One region of the Bradyrhizobium cosmicum genome, then DNA from elsewhere that is predicted to be linked to it. Evidence: riboswitches for the same ligand, from Rfam matches in the RefSeq annotation. Region 1 holds a riboswitch; each other region holds the start of a gene.
What was found. Region 1 has a riboswitch for cobalamin ahead of FNV92_RS17030 (TonB-dependent receptor). Riboswitches for the same ligand answer to the same signal wherever they lie in the genome.

Region 1 (5,688 bases):
ATAACGGCCACCCGGCTTCAAATCCGCGACATAAGGTGTCTTTTTGAAGATTTCGGCGACGTCGAACAGGTCGAACTTGATGCCGCACTCATGCGCGATCGCCGGCAGGTGCAGTGCAGCATTGGTCGAGCCACCAGAGGCGGCGACAACGGCGGCCGCATTCTCCAGCGCCTTGAGGGTCACGATGTCGCGCGGCCGGATGTTCTGGGCGATCAGGTCCATCACCTTCTCGCCCGCGGTCATGCAGAAGGCGTCGCGAATTTCATAAGGGGCTGGAGCGCCGGCCGAGTATGGCAGCGCCAAGCCGATGGCTTCCGAGACGGTCGCCATGGTGTTGGCGGTGAACTGCGCGCCGCAGGCGCCCGCCGAGGGGCAGGCCACGCGCTCGATCTCGTCGAGATCCTCGTCCGACATCGCGCCGACCGAGTGCTTGCCGACCGCTTCGAACATATCCTGCACGGTGACCTGCTGCCCGCGGAAATTGCCGGGCAGGATCGAGCCGCCGTAGATGAAGATCGAAGGCACGTTGAGGCGGACCATGGCCATCATCATGCCCGGAAGCGACTTGTCGCAGCCGGCAAGGCCCACCAGCGCGTCATAGGCATGACCGCGGACGGTCAGCTCGACGGAATCGGCGATGCACTCGCGCGACGGCAGCGAGGAGCGCATGCCGTCATGGCCCATGGCGATACCGTCGGTGACGGTGATGGTGCAGAATTCACGTGGCGTGCCGCCGGCCGATGCCACGCCCTTCTTCACCGCCTGCGCCTGGCGCATCAGGGAGATATTGCATGGAGCGGCCTCGTTCCAGCACGAAGCGACACCGACGAAGGGCTGGTGGATCTGCTCGGTGGTCAGGCCCATGGCGTAGAAGTAGGACCGATGGGGCGCGCGCGTAGGGCCTTCCGTCACGTGACGGCTCGGCAGCCTCTGCTTGATGTTGGTCTTCGCATCCATCGCGACCAGTTTCCTTGGCTAACCCTTGTCAGACCCGGAAAATCAGACCCAAGATTTGAATCGACCTTGGGATTTCCCTTCGCCTGTCACGGGCACCGCAGCCCTAAACATTAGAGCAATTTTATTCATGTTCGGGTGTGGCCAAAAAGCGGCGTTGATACGAACGGACTGCGATAACGGTTAAATCGCCCGGAACTGTTGCGTGGACAGCACAATCGTGGCCCCAAGGACACGGGTTGGCTTACTTCGATACCTCGCGGAAATGACGAGACGCAACTTTAGATTTGACCACAGTAATGATGCGCCCGCGCTTGGTTCGGAGATTTGAGCTCAGCCAAGTGAGTCGGCGTGGACAGCCATGGACATGGCTACGTCGCCAGATACCAATGTCATTCCCCGCGGCAGCGTGCGCGCTCTGGACGGCCGTCGCCTTGCGGCGGTGGGTCAAGGTCCGGTCATCGCAATGACCGGACTTGAACCACGGTGGCGCCTTACGCGTTCCGCATCGCACGGCCGAGCGGATCGACCAGGCGAACGATCTCGCAAGTAGCGACGAGGCCGGCGAGCCAGGCGGCGCTGGTCAGCCCTATGCGCGTCACGATGGCGGCGGTGAAGGCGCCCTCGCCGCCGAGCAACGGCGTCGCGGCAAGCAGCGCAAGCTCATAGACCGCATAGGCGGCGACCAGCGCGAGCGCCAGCATCAGCGGCGTGCGGCCCTGCGGCAGCATGCGCAGGATGCTCGACGCAGCAATGGTCGCGAGAAGCGCAGCCGCGCCGATGACAAGGCCCCAGGCGATGGTGCTGCCATCGATGGGATAGTGCAGCACGCCAAAGCCGATGCTCTGGTTCACGAGCCAGGCGCCGGTGACGACGAGCAGCGCCGGACGCAGCGGCAGCATCGCCGCGGCGACGACGGCGAAAGCCGCGAACGGCGTGGCACAGGCGAACGCGAAGCTTGCCAGCGCGCATGACACTGTCAGCAGCACAAAGCCAAACATCGGCGCGAGGCGCGGCGCAACCGGATGAAGCCGCAGACGGTCGCCGTGAGACGGCAGGATGTCGAGAGCCATGGATGATCTCCTTCTGTTTGAAGCCTAGTGCATTTGAGGGCATATGACAGCCCCACCCGGGGTCAGAACGTGGCGCCGGCCTTGAGCAGGTAAGTGCGGCCGGGCAGCGGATAGGCGCTGAAGCGGCCATCGGTGAAGGTGCTCGCGATCGCATAGTCGTAGTAGAGCGCGTTCAGCACATTGTTGACGCTCAGCGACCAGAAATAGCGTTCGAACTGTCCGCTGAGCTTGAGGTCGATGGTGCCGTTGGCAGGAATCGGCTTCTGCGTTCCTGCCTGGTCGTTGTCCATGCGCCGCTCGCTCCAGAACCGCGCGGTGGCATCGAGCACCACATAGTTCTGCCAGATGTTCCAGGTGACGCCCGCACTGGCGGTGTAGCGCGACACCAGCGGCACGTCGTTGCCGGCCCAGACGCCTTCGCGGAAGACGGCCCGCGTGACCGCCATGGCGGAACGCAGCAGCAGGGCATCGTTGACGCGATATGACAGACTTGTCTCCGAGCCATAGCGGCGGGTCGGATCGAGATTGGTGTTGTAGAACAGGATGGGGTTGAAATGGATCTCGTTGCTGAGGTCCATCAGGTAGAGACTGCTCTGCATCTGCAGCCCGCCTGCCTTGATGCGCAGCCCGCCCTCGACATCCTGCGAGGTCTGGGTCTTGAGCTGGAACGTCTGCGGGATCGCAGCAAAGGTGAAGGGGTCGAACGACGGACCTGACGACACGCGCTCGTCGACGTCGGGCGTGCGGAACGCGCGCGCGGCACGGCCGAACAACGAAACCGTCTCGTTGAGGCGATGCTCGGCACCGAGATGCAGCGCGTATTGGGTCTCATTGCTGCTGAGCGGGAGCGCGCCGATGTCGGCGTTGAACGGAGCTGAGGAATCGAACTTGTCGCGGGCCGACAGGCTGATGGTCTGCACCCGCGCGCCATAGGACAATTCGGTAGTCGGCGCCACGCCCAGTGTGTGCTGGAAATAGCCCGCAACCGTCTGCTGCCTGAGGTCGTAATTGTGCCAGGGCGCGAGCCCCTGCCCGGCACCGCGGTTCTGCTGAAAGCTCGCATCGTAATAGTCGATGCCGGTCAACAGCTGCGACGGCAGTCCCAGCAGCAGGCTCTTCACGCTGAGCCGCGGCGTGATCGACCAGGTCGTCAGATCCGCGTCGACATAGGTCGACGTGAAGAACGCGGGCACCGGCGCTGGGCTCGCAAAGAACGCGCTCTGCTGCTTCTTGTCGCGCACGCCGCCGTCGACGATGAGATCGACGCCGTTGACCAGGGTCTTGGTGAAGCCCGCGGTGGCGCTGAAGCCCTGCTGGTTGGCATAGTTGAAGGGCGTGCTGGTCCCCCTTCGGTTGCTGGCGAGTTCGTCGAGGCCGATGGAGGGATCGACGGTGCGGCCGCCCGGCAACCGCAGTTCCTGATCGTCGCCTGTTACGGTCAGGAAAGCGGTCAGGCCCGATGTCGTGTAGTTGAGATTGCCGACGCCGTTCTTCTGGACATAGCGATTGTTGTCGCGGTAGCCGTCGGTGCTGACGGCGTTGCCGTAGAACGAGGTCGACCACGGCCCGGAATTGAGCGACGTCGAGAAATTGCCAAGCCTGGTGTTGAACGAGCCGAAGCCGGCCTCGATGCGCGCGGCCACCGGCGGTCCGCCGACGCCGTTCCTGGTGACGATGTTGATCACGCCGCCGACCGCATTGTCGCCGTAGAGCACAGCGCCGGAATTGCCGCGCGTGATCTCGACGCGCTCGATTGAATTGAGCGGGATGGTGGAGAGGTCCACCTGCGCCATGTCGATGTCGTTCAGCCGCCGGCCGTTGACCAGCACCAGCGTGTTGGCGGTGGCAAACGCGCCGAAGCCGCGCAAATCGACGCCGGTCTTCGCGGTAACCGGGCCGCCATAAAGCGTCGTGATCTGGGCGCCCGGGACTTGCGCCGCGATGATCTCGGCGAGCGTCTGCGACGGCGCATGTGCGATGTCCGCGGCCGTGATCACGGTCGTGGCGGCCCCGACAATGCCGCCGGTGCCGGCGACGGCCTCACTGGCGGCGCCGGAGGAACCGGCTGCCGGCGCTCCGCTCCGGGCGACCTTCGGGGGCGCACGCCGGCTCGTCGTGTCGCCGTCGCCGGTCGCCCGGGCGCGCGTGCGGTTCGGGTCGTCGGGCCTCGTCACTTCGATCGGCGGCAGTTGCTCGGCGACGGCTTGCTGCGCGCGGGCGAGCGATGGATCGAGCGAGCAAAGAGAAGTGGTCGCGAACAGGCCGGCGCTGAGGCGCCTGGCGGCAGAGACAATACGGGACACAGTTGTAACCTCGGTGTGACGTCAGTGGCACGTCACAGCGAACGAGGTTTCACCGCGGAGCGATGGATTGCTCCGATGAAGCCAATGTCTGTACTCCCCGACCGACATCTTCGCGTGTGACCACGGCTGACGGCAGGTCTCCTGGCTCGCGGGTCGTTACCTCTGCGTCGCCTTCCCGGGACCGAGATTCCCAGTGGCATATGACGAGAGATTCACCGCTTACAGTTGCGGGGGCAGCCATGGCATTGAGACAATCCCGAAAGTTTGGACATTCCCGCACCACGTTCCCTTTTGATCTCCGTGAGGAGAACCGTCACGTAGCAATCTACGAGCCGGACAAGCGGGGAGTCAATCGGCCGGTTGCGTGAGCACCGAAGTCCCGCACCGAGGATTGAGCTGGCGCAATCAGGCCCGTTCGGTTTCAAAGCGCGTCCGCACCGTCGCCCGCTCACCGGCATCGACGAGCTGGCCGATGCCGGTACGGCCCGTCAGCGCGCAGCGGATGATCTTCTCGGCGACCGACCTGCGGAAGCCATGGTCCTCGCCGACGGGGCGATTGCGGCAGATCCGGTCCAGCGCCAGCTTCATGTTGATCCGTGTGCGGGTGTCGAAATGTTCGCTGATCATTCGCACGGCCCTCGATGCGTTGATGTCGAGGCAGAAACGCCCAGGCGTCGCCCGGGTTCCAAAAGGATCAGGCAATGCGCCAGCGCTTACGTCCGCCCTCTTGGACGCAAGGCCTGGGATTGGCCCACGGCCACGTCGTGCGTCGGGATGTCAGCGCGCTTGATCGGCATCAGCTGCCCGGAAGCGGAGATGATGGCGGTCTCCTCGCGGCGGCAGCGCGGGCACATGAAGCGGACCTCGTGCGGAGATGCCGACCAGCCCGCGCGTTTCACATTCGCCGCCATCGGCCAGGCCTCGCAATGCGAGCATGACACCAGAAACCGACCGGGATCGAGCATCCCCATTCCATTGGACTCCGTGTCCTGCCTGCCTGTTCTAATGATGATCCGACGCAATCGTTCCGGTGCCGGGGCACCGTCAGTCCCGTCCCGGGGAATCGAGGCGACTCAGCGCGCACCCTTGAGCGTGCAGGACGTCGAGCAGGTGACGGTGTTGCCGTGGTCGCACGCCTTGCAGGCCGCAACGCACTGGTTGATGTCGCGGGGATTGTAGGAGGTGTAGGTCCGCATCGCGCAGACCGGAGTCGAGCCGGTGATGTCCTGCTCCTGGTTGCAGGCCGCTGTCATCAGCGTGAGCACGATCACCGCAAGGAGGCGCATGGGAGGGCCCTGTGAGGCATGATCAAACGATATCCGCGAGTCGCGTTGCATTGCAACGAGCCGCGGCATTCC
Region 2 (5,688 bases), 1.3 Mb from region 1:
GGCCGCCCGGCGAGTCCCCGCGCGCACGCCGTATTCACGCCGTTCGTCAATCATGCCCGGCTGCCGGCGATTTCGATCCCTTGCGGGACCGATGAGCGCGGACTTCCTTTCGGCCTGCAGATCATTTCCCGTCGCGGACAGGACCGCACGCTGCTGCGAGCCGCCCAACGCCTCGAGTCAGTGCTCAGGGCGTAGATCAGGCTGCAAACGTTGATCGCAGGCGGCGCCAGCCGATGACGATGCCGGTGATGGAGAACACCAGCCCGAGCACGCAGAGCCCGACGATCAGAACATCGCGCAAACGCGGATGCGCGAGCAGGACCGGGAAATCGAGCGTGTGCAGCGCGCTATAGACCCAGCGATAGGCCCGCCGCGACGCATCGAGCCTCTGCAGCACGCGGCCGTCGGCCCCGTCGATATCGAACCAGAGGTCGCCGCAGCGGGAGCGATAGACCGGCGCACGCGCGACGATGGACTGTGCGGGATAGGCATCATCATCGGGGAGAATGGACGTAGCGCCGCAGCCAGCTACGACACGCCTCACCAGGTTTTCGACTTCCGGCGCGCTGAGGAAATCAGACTCTCCGCCATCGGGTCCGATCAGAACCTGCTTGTCGAGACCAACCCGCTCGCGTCGATGGAGCTTGCCGTTGAAAACAAACCATTCGACCTCGCGGGCCGCCGACGATACCGGCGTCCGATCGAGCGACGCGGCTGTCGTCCAGGCCGGCGAAACATCGATCACGCCGGCTTCAGCCGGGGTCAACTCCCCGCGCGAGAACAGCCGGCCGTGATCCATCGAGAGCCAGCCGCTGAAGATCCAGGTCAGCACGAAAGCTGTCGCGACGAGGCCGATGACGTGATGCAGGGCGTGCCAGCCGCGATAAGGCGATGACAGTTGCCGACCGCGAAGCCTGAGCCGCGCGAGCCCGATCACCGCGCCGAGCAATGCCGCAATCAAGGCCAGCAGCGACAGCGTCCAGACCACGCCATCCCATAGCGCCCAGTTGCTTCGCAGCACTGTCGGATAGATCCAGTGCAGGACACTCCCAGCCCAATTCCACCCGCGCTCGCTTCGCGTCGTATCCAGAACGACTTCGCCGGTCCGTGATGAAACGTAAACCTCCGTCCCGGCGGCATCGCCCAGCGCGACGCGGAACAGGGGCCGGTGGCGGTCAAAGCCGTTCGGCACGCTCCATTGATCGTAATCCGCACGCGCGAGAATTGCGGCGCCGGTAACATCGAGTCCGCGCCGTCGAGCGTGCTCCCGCGCGATGGCGAGTGCGACATCGGACGACATCACCGGCGCGTCAGCCCCATCCAGGGCACGAACCGCGCGAATACGCGACGGCCCCGAGACGATGTAGACCGGTCCGTCGCTTCGCCGGATCAGGCGAACCCGCCTGGCATCGGTGATCCCGCTGGCGACCACGGCGTCTTGGGCCGACATGGTCACCTGCGCGCCGCCCACCGGTGCCAGTCCGGCAAATCGCTCTGCTTCCGTCAGCGACGGAAACGGAATGAAATGCATCACAATTCCGGTTGCGAACCACATCGCGAACAGCAGGCAGAACGCGATCCCGAGCCAGCGGTGCAGCAGGACGATCGCGCCCATCATGTGGTCAGCGCCCTACCATTTGAACGCGGCCGAAAGCTCGTAGGTGCGCGGTGCGCCGAGCAGGATCTGGTCGGGATAGAACGGATCGCCCCAGATCGCATAGCGCTTGTCGGCGATGTTCCGGACGCGGAAGGTCAGGCGGGCCTGATCGACCGCGTTGAACACCGTCTTCGGGATATCGACGAAGGCATAGACGTCGGCCACCGTGTACGCCTTCATCGTCACGACGTTGGCATCGGTGTTGTAGCGGTCGCCGACATGACGTCCGGTGATTCCGAGCTCAACCGGCCAGGGCGTGAAGAACCGCCATGACGCGCCGGCGTTGGCAACGATGCGCGGCACGTTCGGCGGCGTGTTGCCCGAGAACGAGCCGCCGACGAAATCGTAGTCGGCGTAGCGCGCATCGACATAGGCGATGTTGCCCCACAGGCGCAGCGATTCGATCGGACGCACCGCGGCGGCGAGCTCCACGCCCTTGGATTCCTGCCGCCCGGCGATGTTGAGCTGCATCCCACCCGCCGCGGCGTAGACGTTCTTGCGCAGGATGTCGTAGGCCGAGAACGACCACTCCGCCCTGTTGTCCCAGAACAGGTGCTTGACCCCGGTCTCGTAGGTTCGCGAGGTCGTCAAGTCCAGCGGCTGGGTCGGCAACAGCAGGAAGCTGGTGTTTGCGGCAACGTCGGCGCCGGTCGCGTACTGGCTGAAGAAAGTCAGGCCGGGCACGGCCTCCCAAGTGTAGCCGATGCGGCCCGTCACCGGCGCCCAGTCCTTCGTGAACGGAAAGCCGGCCTTCTCCAGCCCGTTCTTGTCAGTCGAGTTGCGGTCGAGCCCGATATGCTCGACCCGGAGGCCGCCGATCAGCGAGAAGGTCCGCGTGAGCTTCAGCCGGTCCTCGAACGACAGCGCCTCGTTGTCGATGCGCGCAGTTTGCTGCTGCGTCGTAAGCAGGCCGTAATAGCCTCTGACAGGATCGACCAGCGAGACGGAGTCGCCAGGGAAGTTTGCCGCGCCCGGCCTGACAAAGTCGAGGTAGCTCGACGACAGTGTCGTGACCAGCCGGTTGTCGAAACCTGCGATGTTCGCATCCCAGATCAGGTCGGTGATGTTGCCGACCAGCCGCTGGCTGTGCGCGACATAGAATCGCTCACGATCGACCAGGTTCGTTCCGGCGTTGAACGCCTCGATCTCGTTGTTGAACCAGGTGCGCTCGGCCCCATAGCCATAAGCCTGGCTCTTCAAGGTCAGGTCTGGCGCGAGCTTCAGCTCAAACCCGCCGCGGAGCCAAACCTCCTGCGCGACGTTGCGATTGTCGAGGACGTTGTAGTTGGTGTTGAAGGTACGGTCGTCGATGGTGACCGCGCCGAGATTGGTTCCGTTATAGTTCGAGACGTAATTGCCGGAGACGATGCCGCTCGTGGCGTGCGAACCGCTATAGGCCACCGGCACCAGCGGCGCACCCCAATAGGCCTTCGAGCGGTCCTCGCGATACTCGATCGCGCCCCAGACCTTGAGGCTGTCCGAGATGCGGTAGTTGAGCTGACCCGACACATCCAGCGTCTTGGTGTTGGTATCGTCGGCAAAGCCATTGAGGGAGGAACGGCTGACGTCGAAACGATAGTCGAGCCCCTGCAAATTGGTGCTGCCGCCCGACCCGTAATGGGCACGGAAGGAGTTCAGCGAATCCCAGGAAAAATCCGCCTCGTTCCGGATCGGGCCTGTGTGCGGCTGCTTGGTGACGAAATTGATCGCGCCGCCTGCGGCGCCCTCGCCCGAGATCAGCGAGGCCGGACCCTTCAGGAATTCCACGGCTTCCAGATTGGCCGTGTCGGTGATCCGCGAGGTCATGTTCTGCGGGCCGATCTTGATGCCGTTGTAGAGGGTGTTGATCTGGCTGTTGGTGAAGCCGCGCATCGAGAAGGCCGCGGGCTCGGCCGGGTTGTCGCCGGAGGTGACGCCGACCGCGCCTGCCGCGACTTCGGACACGGTGCGATAGCCCTGCTCGCGCATGGTCGCTGCGGAGATGACCTCGACGGTCGCAGGCGTTTCGCGCACCGTCAGGCCAAGGCGCGAGGCGCTTTCGGCGACAGCGTTGCTGTTGAGCGGTGTTTGCGCTTGGGTCTGCGCCGAAGCGACCGGCGCGGCGGGCTTTGGCGCGGCTGCTGCAGTCGAGGACCTGCGCGCCGCCGCGCGGCGCGGGCTCTGCCCTTCCCGGCCGGCGGGGCTCGCCTGCTTGCGGGACTGGGCCGGGGACACTTCGATGGGCGGCAGGGGATCGCGGACCTGCTGCGCCGACGCTGAGGGCAGATCGATAACGGCAAACGATGTGAGAGCGGCGGACGCGAGCAGGACGCGGCGCGGTCGTGCAATACGGATGGACAACACGGTTTTGGACCTCGGTGTGACGTCAGTGGCACGTCACAGCGAATTAAGGTCCCATCTTCCGGCTTCCCGCCTTCCGATGAAGCCGAATGTCTGTACTCCCCGACCGACATCTTCGCGTGTGACCACGGCTGACGGCAGGTCTCCTGGCTCGCGGGTCGTCACCTTGCGTCGCCTTCCCGGGACCGAGATACCCAGTGGCTCGTGACGCAAGATTCGCCGCTTACAGTTGCGGGGGCAGCCACGGCATTGGAGACAAGGTCTCCGCACCGCATTCCCTTTTCATCCCCTCGCGGGGAAACCGTCACGGCCATCTAGGATTAGGAGCAAGACAGAGTCAATGTGCAGCGTGCGGCGATATTGCCACAGCGACCAACTTCCTGGGAGACGAGCATGGAGGGCGAGACCTTGCTCTGGCTGATACGACATGCGCCCGTCGCCGGCGTCGCGGGGACGATCCACGCGTCCGACGCGCCGGCGGATCTCGGCGATCGCGCGCAACTGGAGACGCTGCGGCAACGCCTGCCGCGCGATGCGGCGAGCTATGCCAGCCCGTCGCGGCGCACGGTCGAGACCGCGGGCGCCCTTCGGCTCGAACCGTCATTGATGACCGAATTCAGCGAGCAGCATTTTGGCGACTGGACCGGCCGGAAGCACGACGAACTCGCCGCGACCGGTGGGGAGACCTACACGGAATTCTGGAGCGATCCCGCCCACAAGAGACCGCCGGGCGGCGAAAGCTTCGAGGATCAGGTCGCGCGCGTGCGGCAGGGACTTTCGCGGATCGGCTCCGGCCCAGCGACACTTGTCGTACATTCCGGCACCATCCGCTCCGTGCTCTGCATCGCGCTGGATCTGACGCCGGAAGCGGCGTTGCGCTTCGTGGTCGATCCGCTGTCGCTGACCCGGATCGACCGACTCGCCGCCGGCTGGCGCGTCGTCTCGGTCAACCAGCGCATGACCTGAGGCGGTTCAGGCGGGACGATCCGGCACGTTGGCTTGGGCAAACGTCGCCATGCCGTTGTGAAGCGCACACGCCGACCGCACCAGCGGCAGCGCGATGGCGGCGCCCGATCCCTCGCCGAGCCTGAGATCGAGGCTGATCAGCGGCTGCACGTCGAGCGCGCACAGCACCAGCCGATGCCCCTGCTCCGCCGATTGATGCGACGGCAACAGGTATGGCTGGCACGACGGATTGAGCCGCGCCGCCGCAAGCGCCGCGACCGAGACGATGAATCCGTCGATCAATACTGGGATGCGGCGTTGCGCTGCCGCAATGATCGCGCCGCAGATCGCTGCGATCTCGAGGCCGCCGACCGCGCACAGGATTTTTTCGGGCGAGGCCCCGGCAACGCCATGGCGCGCAATCGCAGCGTCGATCACGCGCGCCTTGTGCGCGCGGCCGGCCGCATCGATGCCGGTACCGCTGCCCGCGATCTCCTCAGCGCTCACGCCGAGAAGGCTCGCGGCAATCGCCGCCGATGTCGTGGTGTTGCCGATGCCCATCTCGCCGAAGATCAGCAGATCAGGCTGGCTGACCCCGGCGCGCGCCACCGCGCGCTGGCCGGCTTCGAAGGCGAACGCCAGTTCGGCAGGCGTCAGCGCGGCTTGGACGCTGAAATCGCAGGTACCATGGCGCGGCTTGTCGGTGACGACGCCCGTCATCTCCCCCTGCGCCAGCGTGCCGGCAT
Region 3 (5,688 bases), 1.3 Mb from region 1:
TGGACTCTTGCGGCCCTTGGCGGTCCACGCGAACGCATCGACCAGCATCGCGTCGACCTCTTTGCAGATGATCTCTCGGAGAAACTGGTTGCGGTCGCGCTGCTGGCGAGGGGAACTCAGGGCATTCCTCGCAGCTCGGGACTGCCGGACGATCTCTTCGTCCACGACGGCCAGATCTCCAAGCGGCCGGTGCGCGCCCTCGCGCTCTCGGCGCTGGCGCCGCGCCCGGGTGAACGGCTGTGGGACATCGGCGCCGGCTCGGGCTCGATCTCGGTGGAGTGGGCGCTGTGCGGCGGGTCAGCGACCGCCATCGAGGCGCGCGAGGATCGTGTCGCGAATATCCGTAGCAATGCGGCGGCGTTCGGATTGGCGCATCGTGTCAGCGTCATCCCCGGAAAAGCGCCCGAGGCCCTTGCAGCGCTGGAGGCACCGGATGCCGTCTTCATTGGCGGTGGCCTCGATGGCGCAATGTTCGATGCCGTCTGGTCGCTGCTCGCGCCCGGTACGCGCCTCGTCGCTCATTCAGTGACGCTGGAAACGGAAGCGCTGCTCGGCGAGTTGCATCAGCGCCATGGCGGCGAGCTGATGCGGGTCGAGATTGCGCATGCCGCGCCGCTCGGCCGCTTCCGGTCGTGGGAGGCGGCACGGCCGGTGGTGCAGTGGAGTGCGGTTCGATGAAGGTCGCCGGACTCGGGTTCAAGCGGAATGTCACGCTGGCTTCGCTGCGCGAGGCTCTTCTGGCGGCCGGCGGCCCTGAAGGCCTTGCGGCGGTGGCGACCGTCAGCGACAAGGCTGATGCGGAGGTGCTCAAGCAGCTCGCGCGTGAATGCGGCGTACCGATCAAGGCGGTATCAGCCGATGTCTTGGCCGGTGTCGATACGCCGACGCAGTCAAGTCTCGTCGTTGAAAAGTTCGGCACGGGCTCGGTCGCCGAAGCCGCGGCGCTCGCGGCCGCTGGCCCTCGCGCGAGGCTGATCGCGACGCGCGTGGTCTCGCAGGACCGCACCGCCACCGCCGCGATCGCCGAAGGAGACGGCGCATGACTGTACATTTCATCGGCGCTGGGCCGGGCGCCCCCGATCTGTTGACGCTGCGGGGCCGCGATCTGATCGCCGCCTGTCCGGTCTGCCTCTATGCGGGCTCGTTGGTGCCCGAAGGTGTGCTGGCGCATTGCCCGCCCGGTGCGCGCATCGTCAACACCGCGCCGCTGTCGCTCGACGACATCATCGCGGAGATCGCTGCCGCGCATGCGGACGGCAAGGATGTCGCGCGGCTGCATTCCGGCGATCTCTCGATCTGGTCGGCGATGGGCGAGCAGCTTCGTCGCCTGCGGTCCCTCGGGATTCCCTATACGGTCACGCCGGGCGTGCCGTCCTTCTCGGCCGCTGCGGCCGCACTGGAGACTGAGCTCACGCTGCCCGGCCTTGCACAGACGGTGGTGCTGACGCGCACGCCGGGCCGCGCCAGCGCGATGCCCGAGGGCGAGAAGCTCGCCGCATTCGCCGCGACCGGTGCGGTGCTCGCAATCCATCTATCGATCCATCTGCTCGACACGATCATCGCCGAGCTGACGCCGCATTACGGCGCGGACTGTCCCGTCGCGATCGTCTGGCGCGCGAGCTGGCCGGACCAGCGCATCGTCCGCGCCACGCTGGCGACGCTCGATCGCGCCGTCGGAAGCGAGATGGAACGCATCGCGCTCATCCTGGTCGGCAAGACGCTCGGCGCTGCCAATTTTGACGAGAGCCGTCTCTATGCCGCCGACTACGACCGCCGCTATCGGCCTGTCGGCGCCGAGCCGCGCTTTCCGGAGGCGTCGTGATGGCGGCCGGCCTCGTCATCTCCGCGCCGGCCTCCGGCGTCGGCAAGACGACGCTGACGCTGGCGCTCGCGCGCGCCTGGCGCAATCGCGGTTTGAACGTGCAGTGCTTCAAGAGCGGTCCGGACTATATCGACCCCGCCTTCCATGCCGCTGCGACGGGACGGGCCTCGGTCAATGTCGACAGTTGGGCGATGGACCGGGCAACGATCGCGCATCTCGTTAGCCGCGGTGCGGACGCCGATGTCGTGCTTGCCGAAGGCTCGATGGGTCTGTTCGACGGCGTTGCTGCGCGCGGTGTCTCAGGCACCGGCGCCACCGCCGATATCGCGCAGATGTTGGGCTGGCCCGTGCTGCTGGTGATCGACCCTTCCGGGCAGGCTCAGACGGCGGCAGCGATCGCCGCAGGTCTTCGCGACTATCGCCCCGGCGTGCGCCTTGCCGGCGTCGTGCTCAATCGCATCGCCAGCCCGCGCCACGAAAACCTCGTGCGGCATGCGCTGATCGAGGCCGGCATCAACGTGTTCGGCGCGCTGCCCCGCCATGCCGAGATCAGCCTGCCGAAGCGGCATCTCGGCCTGGTGCAGGCCGAGGAGCAGGCGGAGATCGGCACGTTGATCGACGAGGCGGCGCGCTTCGTCGCCGAGCATGTCGATCTCGACGCGGTGCTGCGATCGGCCGCGGCATGGTCGCCGCAGCCCGCCGCGAATGGTTTGAACGTAACACCGCCCGGCCAGCGCATCGCAATCGCGCGCGACGCGGCGTTCTCCTTCGTCTATCCGCACATGCTGGAAGCCTGGCGCGCGGCGGGCGCCGAAATCCAGCCGTTCTCGCCGCTGGCCGATGAGGCGCCAGACGCGAGCGCCGATGTGTGCTGGCTGCCCGGCGGCTATCCCGAGCTTCATGCGGGAACGATCGCGGCCAATGCGCGCTTTCGCAGCAGCTTGCGCGCGTTCGCCGAGACGCGGCCGGTGCACGGCGAATGCGGAGGCTATATGGTGCTAGGCGAGGGCCTCACCGATGCCGACGGCATCCGCCATGAGATGACGGGCCTGCTCGGCCTGGAGACGAGCTTTGCCAAACGCCGCATGCATCTGGGCTATCGTCTCGCCGCGCTCGCTGGCCCGATGCCGGGGCATCAGGTCGGCGCGCGGCTGCGCGGCCACGAGTTCCACTATTCGACGATTCTCGCGCAGCCGGACACGCCGCTCGCGGTCGTGCACGATGCTACCGGCGCCGTCATCGCCGAGACCGGCTCGCGGCGGGGGCACGCCACCGGCACGTTCTTCCATCTGATCGCGGAGGACCGGTGAGCGGATTCGTCACTTTCATTTCCGCCGGCCCCGGCGATCCGGAGCTGCTCACGCTGAAGGGTGTTGCGCGGCTGCGCGAGGCGGACGTCGTGCTCTATGACGATCTCGCTTCCGGCGCGATCCTCGATCTCGCCCGTCCCGGCGCCAATCTCGTCGCGGTGGGCAAACGGGCAGGGCGGGCCTCGACCAAGCAGCACCACGTCAACCGGCTGCTGGTCGACTATGCGGCGACCGGCGTCCGCGTGGCGCGGCTGAAATCGGGCGATGCCGGCATTTTCGGCCGGCTCGAGGAGGAGATCGAGACGCTGCGCGAGGCCGGCATCGGCTACGAGATCATTCCCGGCGTCACCACCGCCTGCGTCGCTGCGGCGCAAGCCGGAATTCCGCTGACCCGGCGCCACACCTCGCGCCGGGTGCAGTTCGTCACCGGGGCCGACGTCACCGGTGAGCTGCCCCAGAACCTGAACTGGGCGGCGCTGGCCGATCCCGAAGCGACCACCGTGGTCTATATGGGCCGCCGCACCTTTCCGGCGCTTGTCGCGAAATTGATCGAGCACGGTCTGGCGCCAGGCACTCCGGCGCTGTTCGCTGAATCTCTCGGGCGCCCCGATGAGCGGCTGGTCCGCACCACAATTGCCGAACTGGCGGAGCAGCTTGCGCGCGGCGGCGCGGCGTCGACGGCGGCCGTGATTCTGTTCGGTGCGCTCGCAGGGGATTATCCGTCATGATCGCCCCGGCCGCCGCTCGCCCCTTGACGCCGGCTCCGCGAAAGGGGCACACAGGAGATGCATGGTGCTCGACGCGGCGCAAAGCGCCGGAGCATAATCGGGAATGGGGATGGGCGGACCCAGTTGCGGCGCCCCAAACCCCAGCCGCCCCCGCGACTGTAAGCGGTAAGGGACTCCGAACCGCCACTGGGCCGCAAGGCTCGGGAAGGCCGGAGAACCCAGTGAGCCGCGAGCCAGGAGACCGGCCGTGCGTGTTTTGAGGCCAACGCCGTCGGGTGTGACGGCAGGAAGGATCTGAGCCATGCATATCGAACCCGGGATCGTGACGGGCGCCAAGCTCGTGTTGAGTTACGCAACAGGCATCGCCGCCTGCGGTGTTGCGCTGAAGCTCGCGGTCGAGACCGCGCGCGAGCAGGGCGTCGGCTCGCTTGCGTTGCGCACCCTCGCCACCACCGCGCTTGTCTTCACCTTCTTCGAGATCCTGCCGCACTTCCCGGTCGGCGTCTCCGAGGTGCACTTCATTCTCGGCTCGACCTTGTTCCTGTTGTTCGGGGCGGCCCCCGCAGCTCTCGGCCTCGCCTTCGGTCTGCTGTTCCAGGGCATCTTCTTCGAGCCGCCGGATTTGCCGCAATTCGGCATGAACGTCACCACGCTGCTGGTGCCGCTGTTTGGGATCCAGGCGATTGCAGCGCGGATCATTTCGCGCAACACCGCCTATGTCGATCTCAGCTATCGCCAGGCGCTGGCGCTTTCGACGACCTACCAGGCCGGCGTGATCGGCTGGGTCGCGTTCTGGGCGCTCTATGGCTCCGGCTTTGCCATGAGCAATCTCGCCAACATCGCGACCTTCGCCGCCTCCTATGCGCTCGTCATCGTGATCGAGCCGCTGGCTGATCTGGCGGTGCTGGCGCTGGCGAAGTCGCTGCGCGGCGTCACCGCGCCCGGCCTCGTCACCCCGCGCCTGCACAACGCGGCCTGAGAGACAAGCGAACGGGCGGCCATCGCGGTCGCCCTTCGCACTCGCGATGCTCACGCTCTCCCTGATAGGCATCGGTTGCGGCGATCCCGAGCAGCTCACGCGCGCCGCGATCCGTGCCATCAACGCGGCTGATCTCGTCCTGATCCCGCGCAAGGGGAGCGCGAAATCCGATCTCGCCGATCTCAGGCGGACGATCTGCACGAACGTTCTGACCAACGACCAGACGCGCATCGCCGAGTTCGATCTGCCCGTGCGCGACGCCGGTGAAGCGGACTACCGCAAGGGCGTGGACGATTGGCACGATGCGGTTGCAGCGATCTGGTCGCGGACGATCGCGAGTCATCTCGAAGGCGATGGCAAGGTCGCGCTGCTGATCTGGGGCGATCCCTCGCTCTACGATTCCTCGTTGCGCATCGCACGGCGACTCACTCCCTTGCCGACAATTGAGGTCGTGCCCGGCATCACCTCGATCCAGGCGCTGTGCGCAGCCCATGCGCTGCCGCTCAACGACATCGGCGAACCGTTTCTGGTCACGACGGGGCGCCGCTTGCGCGAGGGTGGCTGGCCGCAGGGCGTCGATACCGTGGTGGTGATGCTCGACGGCGGCACCGCATTCCAGTCGCTTGATCCCGAAGGCCTGCAGATCTGGTGGGGCGCCTATCTCGGCATGCCCGACCAGGTCGTTCTATCCGGCGCGCTGGTTGAGGTCGGCCCGCGCATCGTGGCCGCGCGCCAGGAGGCGCGCGAGCGGCATGGCTGGATCATGGACAGCTACATTCTCAAGCGCAGGGCGTAAGCCAAGCGAGGCAGCATGCTTCCCGAATGGGTCTATCAGACGTGCCCCGATGT

Region 2: linked by a shared signal. The riboswitch ahead of FNV92_RS23600 (TonB-dependent receptor) and the one ahead of FNV92_RS17030 (TonB-dependent receptor) in region 1 are both predicted to bind cobalamin.
Region 3: linked by a shared signal. The riboswitch ahead of FNV92_RS23620 (energy-coupling factor ABC transporter permease) and the one ahead of FNV92_RS17030 (TonB-dependent receptor) in region 1 are both predicted to bind cobalamin.

What each region holds. Positions count from the first base shown of each region.
Region 1 is NZ_CP041656.2:3,534,985-3,540,672, reverse strand. It holds gene ilvD (dihydroxy-acid dehydratase) at 1-957, opposite strand, end outside; gene FNV92_RS17035 (hypothetical protein) at 1,449-2,027, opposite strand; gene FNV92_RS17030 (TonB-dependent receptor) at 2,090-4,330, opposite strand; cobalamin riboswitch at 4,445-4,660, opposite strand; gene FNV92_RS17025 (hypothetical protein) at 4,736-4,957, opposite strand; gene FNV92_RS17020 (hypothetical protein) at 5,044-5,301, opposite strand; gene FNV92_RS17015 (hypothetical protein) at 5,404-5,616, opposite strand.
Region 2 is NZ_CP041656.2:4,864,162-4,869,849, forward strand. It holds gene FNV92_RS23590 (amidase) at 1-195, shown strand, start outside; gene FNV92_RS23595 (PepSY domain-containing protein) at 197-1,618, opposite strand; gene FNV92_RS23600 (TonB-dependent receptor) at 1,631-4,000, opposite strand; cobalamin riboswitch at 4,117-4,318, opposite strand; gene FNV92_RS23605 (histidine phosphatase family protein) at 4,391-4,963, shown strand; gene cobT (nicotinate-nucleotide--dimethylbenzimidazole phosphoribosyltransferase) at 4,970-5,688, opposite strand, start outside.
Region 3 is NZ_CP041656.2:4,870,146-4,875,833, reverse strand. It holds gene cbiE (precorrin-6y C5,15-methyltransferase (decarboxylating) subunit CbiE) at 1-678, shown strand, start outside; gene FNV92_RS23640 (cobalamin biosynthesis protein) at 675-1,043, shown strand; gene cobM (precorrin-4 C(11)-methyltransferase) at 1,040-1,822, shown strand; gene FNV92_RS23630 (cobyrinate a,c-diamide synthase) at 1,822-3,132, shown strand; gene cobA (uroporphyrinogen-III C-methyltransferase) at 3,129-3,860, shown strand; cobalamin riboswitch at 3,906-4,124, shown strand; gene FNV92_RS23620 (energy-coupling factor ABC transporter permease) at 4,162-4,839, shown strand; gene cobF (precorrin-6A synthase (deacetylating)) at 4,886-5,635, shown strand; gene cobT (nicotinate-nucleotide--dimethylbenzimidazole phosphoribosyltransferase) at 5,651-5,688, shown strand, end outside.